2 regions of the Romboutsia lituseburensis genome follow, and region 1 is predicted to be linked to the other one. Evidence: riboswitches for the same ligand, from Rfam matches in the RefSeq annotation. Region 1 holds a riboswitch; the other holds the start of a gene.
The links. A riboswitch is a leader RNA that binds a small molecule or an ion and turns the genes downstream of it on or off. The one in region 1 is predicted to bind thiamine pyrophosphate.
Positions count from the first base shown of each region.

Region 2: another riboswitch for thiamine pyrophosphate. It lies ahead of NWE74_RS04000 (MTH1187 family thiamine-binding protein); the one in region 1 lies ahead of thiD (bifunctional hydroxymethylpyrimidine kinase/phosphomethylpyrimidine kinase).

Region 1 covers NZ_JANQBQ010000001.1:1,246,249-1,251,729, reverse strand. The annotation lists gene cysK (cysteine synthase A) at 32-931, shown strand; gene epsC (serine O-acetyltransferase EpsC) at 943-1,497, shown strand; gene NWE74_RS06090 (GIY-YIG nuclease family protein) at 1,564-1,872, shown strand; TPP riboswitch at 1,949-2,044, shown strand; gene thiD (bifunctional hydroxymethylpyrimidine kinase/phosphomethylpyrimidine kinase) at 2,155-2,994, shown strand; gene thiE (thiamine phosphate synthase) at 3,001-3,630, shown strand; gene NWE74_RS06075 (collagen-like protein) at 3,664-4,440, opposite strand; gene NWE74_RS06070 (sensor histidine kinase) at 4,696-5,481, shown strand, end outside.
Region 2 covers NZ_JANQBQ010000001.1:794,061-799,541, reverse strand. The annotation lists gene NWE74_RS04010 (HD domain-containing phosphohydrolase) at 27-1,781, shown strand; gene NWE74_RS04005 (NUDIX hydrolase) at 1,858-2,469, opposite strand; TPP riboswitch at 2,588-2,689, shown strand; gene NWE74_RS04000 (MTH1187 family thiamine-binding protein) at 2,887-3,177, shown strand; gene NWE74_RS03995 (ABC transporter permease) at 3,152-3,916, shown strand; gene NWE74_RS03990 (ABC transporter substrate-binding protein) at 3,927-4,934, shown strand; gene NWE74_RS03985 (ABC transporter ATP-binding protein) at 4,915-5,481, shown strand, end outside.

The DNA of each region.
Region 1 (5,481 bases):
CATTTTGATAATAAAATTTGGAGGTAGTTATATGGTGAATGAGAGTATATTAGAAATGATAGGTAATACACCTATGCTTAAATTAAATAAATTAGAAAGTTCAAGTATATATATAAAATTAGAAAAATATAATCCTGGAGGTAGTATAAAGGATAGAGCTGTATATTTTATGATAGATGGATTGGAAAAAAGAGGGGTTTTGAAAAAAGGTGATGTACTAGTTGAAGCAACAAGTGGCAATACCGGGATAGCACTAGCAATGATAGGTAAGTTAAAAGGTTATGAAGTGATAATAGTTATGCCAGAGACTATGAGTATAGAAAGAAGAGAGTTGATGAAAGCTTATGGGGCAAAACTTGTACTTACAGAAGGAAAACGTGGAATGAGCGGATCCATTAAAAAAGCACAAGAACTTTTAAATGAAAATAAACATTATAAAAGTTTAAATCAATTTGAAAATGAAGATAACCCATATGGTCATTATAAAACGACTGGAGTTGAAATATTAAATCAAGTAAAAGACTTGGATGTGTTTGTATGTGGTGTTGGTACTGGAGGAACATTAACTGGAGTTGCAAGATATTTAAAAGAAAAAAATCCAAATGTAATTATAGTAGCTATAGAACCTGAAAATTCGCCAGTTATATCAAAAGGTATCAGTGGATCTCATAAAATTCAGGGTATTGGAGCTGGATTTATACCTAAAAATTACGATGAATCACTAGTTGACATGGTTTTAACTATAAAAGATGATGAAGCATTTGAAGGTGTCAGAATGCTTTCTGAGAAAGAAGGTATATTAGTCGGATTATCTTCGGGTGCAAATGTTATAGGTGCTTTGAAAGTATCTAAAATATATTCTGATAAAAAAATAGTTACAATTGCTCCTGATGGAATTGAAAAATATATATCTATGGAAATATTTAAATAGAGGTGATACAAGTGTTAAAAAAAATAAATAAAGACATAGAGTATATTATGGAAAATGACCCTGCAGCAAGAAGTAAAATAGAGGTTTTTTTACTTTATCCATCTATACATGCTAGGTTAGTTCATATATTTACTCATTTTTTATATAAGCATAAATTATTTTTTGCAGCCAGATTATTATCTCAAATAGCTAGATTTTTAACAGGGATAGAAATTCACCCAGGAGCTACATTAGGAGATAGTATTTTAATTGATCATGGAATGGGAGTTGTAATAGGAGAAACTGCAGAAGTTGGAAATAGAGTAACTATATATCATGGAACTACATTAGGTGGAACAGGTAAAGATACAGGAAAAAGGCACCCAACGGTTGGAGATGATGTTATAATTGGTGCAGGTGCAAAAGTATTAGGACCTATAAATATAGGCTCTAACTCTAAGATAGGAGCAAATGCAGTGGTTTTAAAAGATGTGCCTGACGGAGCAACAGTGGTTGGTGTAGCTGCTAATATAGTTAGAATGAGAGGTCAAAAAAACGAAAGAGATTTGATTAAAGAAACTAAATAAATTCATTGAATAAAAGTGCATATTATAGTATCATTTTTTATTATAAAAAAATAAATGAGGTACAATATGCATTTTACATATATAATTAGGTGTATGGATAATTCTCTTTATACCGGATATACAACCGATATAAAAAGAAGGATGAAAGAACATGAAAGAGGAATAAATTCAAAATATACTAGGGTTAGAGGCTATAGAAATTTAGAAATATTTTTTATAAGTGACAGTAGAAGTAAAGCTATGAAATTAGAAAGTTATATAAAGAGATGCTCTCGAATTAAAAAGCTGTGGATTATAGAAAATGGAAATGAATTTATACAAGAACTTGAAAATAAATTATATTATAGCCTAGGAAAAATCGAAGAATTAAAATAATAAACAGAAAATTAAAAAATAATAATTAATTGACAATTATAGTAAAAATACTATAATTAAATTGTAAATAAATAATAAATATAGCTAGGGGAGCCTTTAGGCTGAGAAGTATAAACTGACCCTTATACCTGATCTGGGTAATGCCAGCGTAGGAAAGCTTGTACATAACTCTAAATATTACAATATTTAAACAAGTGTATTAAAGCTATACCTAATCTAGGTATAGCTTTTTATTTTATAAAATAATACTATAAATTTTTACTAAAGATAAGGGGGATAAATATGAAAAATTATAAAATACCTACATTAACAATAGCAGGTTCCGATTCAAGTGGGGGCGCAGGTATTCAAGCTGATTTAAAAACATTTAGTGCAATAGGAACATATGGAATGAGTGTGATAACTGCTGTAACAGCACAGAATACACAAGGTGTATTTGATGTAGAAGAATTAAGCCAAAATATTATAAAAAAACAAATAGAGGTAGTATTTGAAGATATAAAACCTAAGTCGACAAAAATTGGGATGGTATCCAGTCCTGAAATCATACTTGAGATAGCTAATACTTTAAAAAAGTATAATGTAGAAAATTTAGTAGTAGATCCAGTCATGATATCTAAGAGTGGGTATAGTTTATTAAGACCAGAAGCTAAGGCTAATTTAATAAAATATTTAATACCAATGGCATATATAGTAACACCGAATATTCCAGAAGCTGAAGAAATAACAGGAATTAAAATAAAAACAGTAGAAGATATGAAGGTAGTAGGAAATGAAATACTAAGTATGGGTCCTAAATATGTATTGATGAAAGGCGGACATTTAGAAGGAGATGCAATAGACTTGCTAATTGGAAAAGAAACATTTGAAATATTTAAAAGCAAAAGATTAAATAGAAAAAATACTCATGGAACTGGATGTACAATATCGTCAGCTATAGCATCACACTTAGCGTTAGGATATGATATTAAAGAGGCTGTAAAGTTAAGCAAAGAATATATAACAAATGCTATTGAAAATAGCTTTGATATAGGTCATGGCGTTGGGCCAGTACATCATTTTTATAAATTAGACCTAAAAAATGACAAAAAGGAGGAAAAACAGTTAGTACTAGCTGAATAAATAATTATGAAAAATGCTATAAGAAACAAATTAAAGTTATATTTAGTAACAGATAATGATATTTTAGAGGATAGAGACTTTTATAGATGCATAGAAGATGCAATAAGAGGCGGAGTTACTATGGTTCAGCTAAGAGAAAAAGATACATCAGGTAAAGAATTTTTAGAAAAAGCATTTAAACTTAGAGAAATAACACGAAAATATAATATTCCATTTATCATAAATGATAGAGTTGATATTGCTATGATTTGTGATGCTGATGGTGTGCATGTTGGGCAAAGTGATATAGATGCTAAATTTATAAGAAATATTATAGGGAAGAATAAAATATTAGGTGTTTCTGCTAGAAATTTAAATGAAGCAAAAAAAGCAAAACAGGATGGAGCTGATTATATTGGTGTTGGAGCTATGTACTCTACATCAACTAAATTAGATGCAAAATCAGTTTCTTATAAGACTGTAGGAGAAATAAAAAAAATAGTAGATATACCAATTGTTTTAATAGGTGGAATCAATCTAAATAATTTAGAAAATCTAAAAAAACTTGATTGTGATGGATATGCTGTTGTATCATCAATTCTTAAAGAAAGAGACATTTATGTTACCAGTAAAAATTGGGTAGAAGCAGTAAAATAAAAAGAGAGACTTTTTAAAGTCTCTCTTTTTATTTTACTTTTTATAAGGAACTTTTTTAGGTGGTATATATTTTTCTTTTGCCTTAGGTTCAGGAATAATAGGACAATCACAAATACCTTGAGGACCCATATCGCCCTTATCACCTTTAGGGCCAGCAGGGCCTTGAGGACCTACATCCCCTTTATCTCCTTTTTCACCTTTAGAGCTTGCTGCTCCAGCAGGACCTTGAGGACCCATAGGGCCTATATCTCCCTTATCACCTTTAGAGCCAGCAGGACCTTGAGGACCTATAGGGCCTATATCTCCCTTATCACCTTTAGAGCCAGTAGGACCTACATCTCCTTTATCTCCTTTAGGACCGGCAGGACCAGGTATACCAGCAGTATTACAATTTCCTACATTGCATAAAGGATTTATATAAGTTTCTTTACCTAAATCAATATACTGAATAGTATTTAATTTGATATAAATAGGACCTTTTCCAGAAGAAGTTTTCCCCATAACAGCGCAATGATTAACTTTGCAAATGCGTAGTCTTAAAATACATTCACTATTTTCTAATTTCAACCCCACTACTTTTCCAATACAGCTACATAAGATATTGTAGATTTGACAATCAGCTAAATCTACAGGATATACAAAAACAGGACAAGATCCTGTATTCATATTCTTACAACTCTTTTTGGTAGATTTTTTGTGATTTACATCACAAGAACAAGATTTTGAAGAACATATAGAAGTCTTACAATAAGAAGGCTTCTTGCAATCATTGTTGCAATTGTTGTCTTTTCCTATATAGTCTTTATACATATACAACACTCCATGTTAAATATTTTAATTTGTAGTTTTACTACGTAATATACATATATGCTTTTTATGTTAAAAATGGGACATTAAATAGCAAATAAATTATAACGTTCAAGTTAATTGTAATTAATATAGTGTAAAATAGCTTTAATTTAGAATTGATATATGAATTTTTTATAAAATAGATGTAGATAATAAAAAGTAATCTAATATAATTAAGACTTATATAAAAACATTCAAAGGAGCGTTTGACATCAAATGAATAAAACAAGGATACTAATTGTGATGATTTTATTTATTTCAATAGGTTTTAAGATAGATATTTTAGCGAAAGAGGATTATAAAGCTGAAAATAAGAATATCCTTATTATAAACTCATATGATAGCAAAAATTTATGGGAACTTTCGGTCTTAAAAGGTATTCAAGATGAGCTTAAAAAAAATGGTAAATATGATATAAATTTAAATATTGAATACCTAGATAGTAAGAAAAGAAGTGATGAGGAATATATAGATAAATTTAGAGAGCTATTAAAAATTAAATATAGCGATATAAATATTGATTTAATTGTCACTGTAGATGATGAATCATATGATGCTATAAAGCCAGAAATTTTTAATAAACATAGTATTTTTAATAAAAAGCCCTTAGTTTTTATAGGTGTAAACCAAGAGGTCTACTTAACTAAAGATGAAAAAAAATATATAACAGGATTTATTGATTCAAAAAATAAATTGCAAATAATAGATATTATAACTAAATTGCAACCTGATATACAGAATATAAATATTTTATTAGATAATACATTTTATAATGAAAAAATAAAATATGATATAGTAAATAGTTCATATTTGTTAGAAAAGTATGTAAAAATTAATTTTATACAAAGTAATTACGAAGAAGAAATATTATCGAAAGTAAAAGCATTAGATAAGGAAGAAGCAATTATAATATCTGGTGTATTTAAGGATAAGGAAAACAACTATATAAGGCCTAAAATATTTGTAAATAATTTAAAAGAAGTATCAAATGCACCATTATAT
Region 2 (5,481 bases), 450 kb from region 1:
ATTAATAAAACATAGGAGACTTGATTATGTTTGACAATATGTTAGAGATATTACTAGATAATATTCCATACTCTATTTGGCTAAAAAGCAAAGAAGGACATTTTATATTTGTAAATAAATGCCTATGCGATAGTTTGAAAAAAACCAAAGAAGAGATATTAGGAAAAACTGTTTATGATATATATGGAGAAAAATTAGGAACAGAATATACAAAAAATTATAAAGAAGTGGAAAATCTAGGAGAAGCTAAAATGTTTTCGGGATATCAAGATGATATATTTTTAGAATGTTATATAGCGCCTATTAAAAAAGATGGAAAAATAGAAAGTTATTTAGGTATACTCCAAGATCAGACTGAACGCAAAAAATATGAAGATGAAATAGTAAAACAAAAAAATTTATTAAAAACTATAATGGATACAATTCCAGATTCTATATTTTATAAAAATTTAGATGGTGAATACATTAACTGTAATGTATCTTTTGCCCAAAATTATTATGAAAGTGATAAGGAAAAAATTATAGGAAAAAAAGATTTAGATATTATAAAAGATGAAAATTTTAAAAATCAAATTATTAAATCTGATGAAAAAATAATAAGAGAGCGAACTACTCAAACTACGAATATTAATATAAAAGTTAATGGAGAAACAAAATATATGGAGTGTATAAAAACTCCTTTAGTAGATATAGAAAATAACATGTGGGGAATTGTTGGTATATCAAGGGATATAACTGAAAGAAAACTGGTAGAAAAAGAATTAAGAAAAATAGGTTATAATGATAAGTTAACAAACGTTTATAATAGGGCTTACTTTGACGAAAAAATTAAAACTCTAGATAATGAAAGGTATTTGCCATTAAGTTTAATAATGGGGGATGTAGATGGATTAAAAATAGTAAATGATACATTAGGTCATTTAAAAGGAGATGAGCTTTTAGCTCAAGTATCAAATGTATTAAAAAGAGTTTGTGATGATGGGTTAATAGTTAGGTGGGGTGGAGACGAATTTATAATATTACTTCCAAATACAGAATCTAAAAAAGCAGAGCAAATATGCAAAAAAATTACACGTGCTTGTAAAAAAGAACCGTATACGTCTATACCTCTAAGTATATCCTTAGGGTATTCAACAAAAAGAAACTTAAAAGATAATATAGATGACATTATAAAAGATGCTGAAGAAAAGTTATATAAAAAAAAATTACCAAGAAATATAAATTCTAAAAAGAAAATTCTAAAAGGATTAATGGAAATCTTAGAAGAAAAAAGCTCAGATGCAAAAAAGCATACAGATAGAGTAGTATACTATGCTAAAAGATTAGGTAAAAGATTAAAACTTAGTATTGATGATCAAAAAGAGCTTATAATTTCAGCTATGCTTCATGATATTGGTAAAATAGGAATACAAAATGAAATTGCATCTAAAAATGGTAAACTAACTGACGAAGAATTTAATATAATAAAAACACATGTAGAAAAGGGATATAGGGTTGCTAAATCTAATTATGAGATAGCATATGTAGCAAATAATATACTATCACATCATGAAAAATGGAATGGTACAGGGTATCCTATGGGGTTAAAAGGCAAAGAAATACCGTTTTTAGCCAGAGTAATATGTGTTATTGATGCATATGATGCAATGACAAGTGAAAGGTCATATAAGAAACAAATGACTAATGATCAAGCTTTAAAAGAAATTGAACGATGCTCAGGTACTCAATTTGATCCTGAGATAGTTAAAGTTTTCATAGAAGAATTTAAATATGAAAATTAATTGGAGTAAAAAAAGTAGTTTATAAAATATTATATTTTATAAACTACTTTTTTATATTATATAAATAATTACCATACTAATCATTTAAAATTTCTAAGAAGTTTTGAAGTATTTTTGCAGTTATACCCCAAATAATATAATTATTATATTGATAAAATAAAACCTCGTAATTTCCTTTTCCAAATTTATAGTTTTCTTTGTTTGGAATTATATCATAAGGAAAATTGCTATCTGGTATAATTTTTACTTCATTGTTATAGTAGTTAGGCTCATATTTTAACAAATAAGGTATTGGTACTAAAAATATATGATCGACTTCATCTTTATTTATATTTAAAGTTTCAATATCATTTAATATACCGACATAAGGGTGAATAATTAAATTAGCTGGAGTTATAAGTAAATCTAGTTCAGATATTATTTGAATATTATCTGGGCATGTACCAAGTTCTTCACAAGTTTCTCGAATACAAGCATTATAAGGTGTTTCATTTAACTCTATTTTCCCACCAGGAAAGGATATTTCATTGGGTTGAGATCTCAATGTCTTGGATCTAACTTGAAATAATATATAAAAATTATTCTCTTTTTTTACAAGAGGAATGAGTACAGAAGCTTTTTTCATATTTTTGTGCCCATTTATATAAGGTTTATAGTTTGAAAGTTTATCTTTTAGGGTATTAATCATGATGTCCTCCTTATAAGTATTATATACTTATTATAGTATATGAAATAGTAAGAATTATAGGACAAATATAAAATAATTGTTAAAAAATGATAATTATAGTATAATCAAATTGAAAATACACATATTTCAGGGGAGCCAAGTAGCTGAGAGGAGATAATAAATCTCGACCCTTTAAACCTGTTTGGATAATGCCGGCGTAGGGAGAAAATCAGATTATATAAAGGCTATATTAAAAAGTAAGTTTTGTAATAATCAACAATTAAAGCCAAAATATAATTTCTCCTTTTATAATTACGAAATATCGATTTTAAAATAGGAGATTAATTATATTTTGGCTTTTTTATGTTCAATTAAACTATTTTTTTATAAATATAGAAATATTATCTGAATGAATAAAAATAAAGGATGGTGGATTATATGGTAATAGCAGATGTAGCAGTAGTACCTTTAAGACCTTATAAAGGTGAAGAAGAAATGTACAAGGTTGTAGATGTATGTATAGAAGAAATAAAAAATAGTGGTCTAAAATATGAAATAGGTGCAATGAGTACAACGATAGAAGGCGACTTTGACGAAGTATTTGAACTTCTAAAGAAAATACATAAAATACCTTTTGATCTTGGCTGTGAAAGAGTTATAACAACAGCTAGAATAGATGAAAAAGCTGGGGGAATAACAATAGATGAAAAGCTTAAAAACCATAGATAAAGTAAAAAATAGCTTATATCCAATAATTACATTTTTAAGCATATTACTTATATGGGAATTAGTAGTACAAATAAATGATATACCTAAATATATACTTCCAGCACCAAGTGACATAATAAAGGTATTTAGTAAAGATTATTTAAACTTATATACAAATACTTTAACAACTTTAAATGAAGCATTGTTAGGGTTTATTATAGCAATTATAATATCTTTAGTTATGGGAATACTTATGGACTTCATACCGATATTTAAAAAATGTGTTTACCCAATAATGGTTGTATCTCAAACAATACCAACTATTGCAATAGCACCTCTTTTAATAATATGGTTTGGATTTGATATGTTACCTAAAGTTATAATGGTAACTATGACATGTTTTTTCCCAATACTTATAAGTTTTGTAGATGGAATAGAAAATTTAGATAAAGATTATTTAAACTTATTTAAAACAATGAATAGCTCAAAATTATCAACATTTATACATTTGAAGTTTCCAATGTCTATGGAGAAGCTTTTTTCAGGACTGAAAATTTCAGCAACTTATGCAGTAGTTGCAGCAACAGTAGCAGAGTGGTTAGGGGGAACCAAGGGGCTTGGAGTATATATGGTGAGAGCAAAGAGTGCTTATGCTCTTGATAAGGTATTTGCTTCAACAATACTTGTAGTAATTTTTAGTTTATTATTTGTATTGTTAGTGCAATTAATAAAAAAAATAGTGTTAAGGCACAACAACTAGGGAGGATTTTATGAAACTTAAAAAATTAGTTAGTCTAGGATTAATAAGTGCACTTACAATTAGTACTTTAAGTGGGTGCTCAAGCAATAAGAAGTCTGAAGATAAAAAATCTAATGAAGAAAAGGTTACAATGGTACTAGATTGGACACCTAATACAAATCATACTGGATTATTTGTAGCTCTTGAAAATGGGTATTATAAAGAACAAGGGTTAGATGTTGATATAATACAGCCACCAGAAGGAGGAGCAGCTACTTTAGTGGCTACTCAAAAGGCAGACTTTGGAATAAGTTATCAAGAGGAAGTTACATTTGCTAAAACAAGTGATGATCCACTTCCGATAAAAGCTGTAGCAACAGTTATACAACATAATACTTCTGGGTTTGCAGCGCCAAAAGATAAAAATATAAAATCACCAAAAGACTTTGAAGGGAAGGTTTATGGTGGTTGGGGTTCACCAGCTGAAGATGCTATATTAGATGCGGTTATGAAAAAAGAAGGTAAAGATTTTAAAAATCTAAAAGTAGTAAATATAGGAGATGATGATTTCTTTACAGCGACAAGCAAAAACATAGATTTTGCATGGATTTTTGAAGGATGGACTGCGATAGAAGCAAGTCAACGTGGAGTAGAGTTAGACTATATACCAATAGGTGAAGTTGATAAAAGACTTGATTATTATACACCTATTATAATATCGAATGAAAAATTATTAAAAGAAAAACCAGAAGTTGCTAAAAAATTCTTAGAGGCAACAAAAAAAGGTTATGAATATGCAATAGAAAATCCTAAGGAAGCTGCTAAGATACTTGTAAAACATGCACCTGAAATAGATGAAAACCTAGCAATAAAAAGTCAAGAATATTTAGCTGAAAAATATATTGATGATGCAAAAAGATGGGGAGAAATGAAAGACAGTGTATGGAACAATTATACAGAGTTCTTAAGAGAATATAAATTGATAAATAAAGACTTAAAACCTAGTGAGGCTTATACTAATGAATTCTTACCAAAATAAAAATGTTAAAATAGATATTAAAAACATTTCTAAATCTTATGAAGATGTTAAGGTATTAGATAATATAAGTATAAGGGTCTGTGAAGGTGAATTTGTAAGTATACTTGGCCCTAGTGGATGCGGTAAAAGTACTATATTTAATATGATTACAAATTTAATCGAATATGATAGTGGAAGTATTGAGATTAATGGTAAATTGAGTTATATGTATCAAAAAGATTTATTACTACCTCATAAAACTATAATAGATAATGTTAGTTTGCCATTAACTATTATGAAGGAAAAGAACTTTTATAATAAATCTATAAGAAAAAAAGAAGCGCATAAAAATGTTATACAGTATTTTAAAACATTTGGATTAGAAGGGTATGAAAATAAATATCCAAAAGAATTATCTGGTGGGATGAAACAAAGAGCTAATTTTTTAAGAACTTTTGTAAATTCAAATGATATTATGCTGCTAGATGAGCCATTTGGAGCGCTAGACTCTATAACTAAAGCATCAATGCAAAATTGGTTATTAGATATAAAAAATAAAGTAAATTCA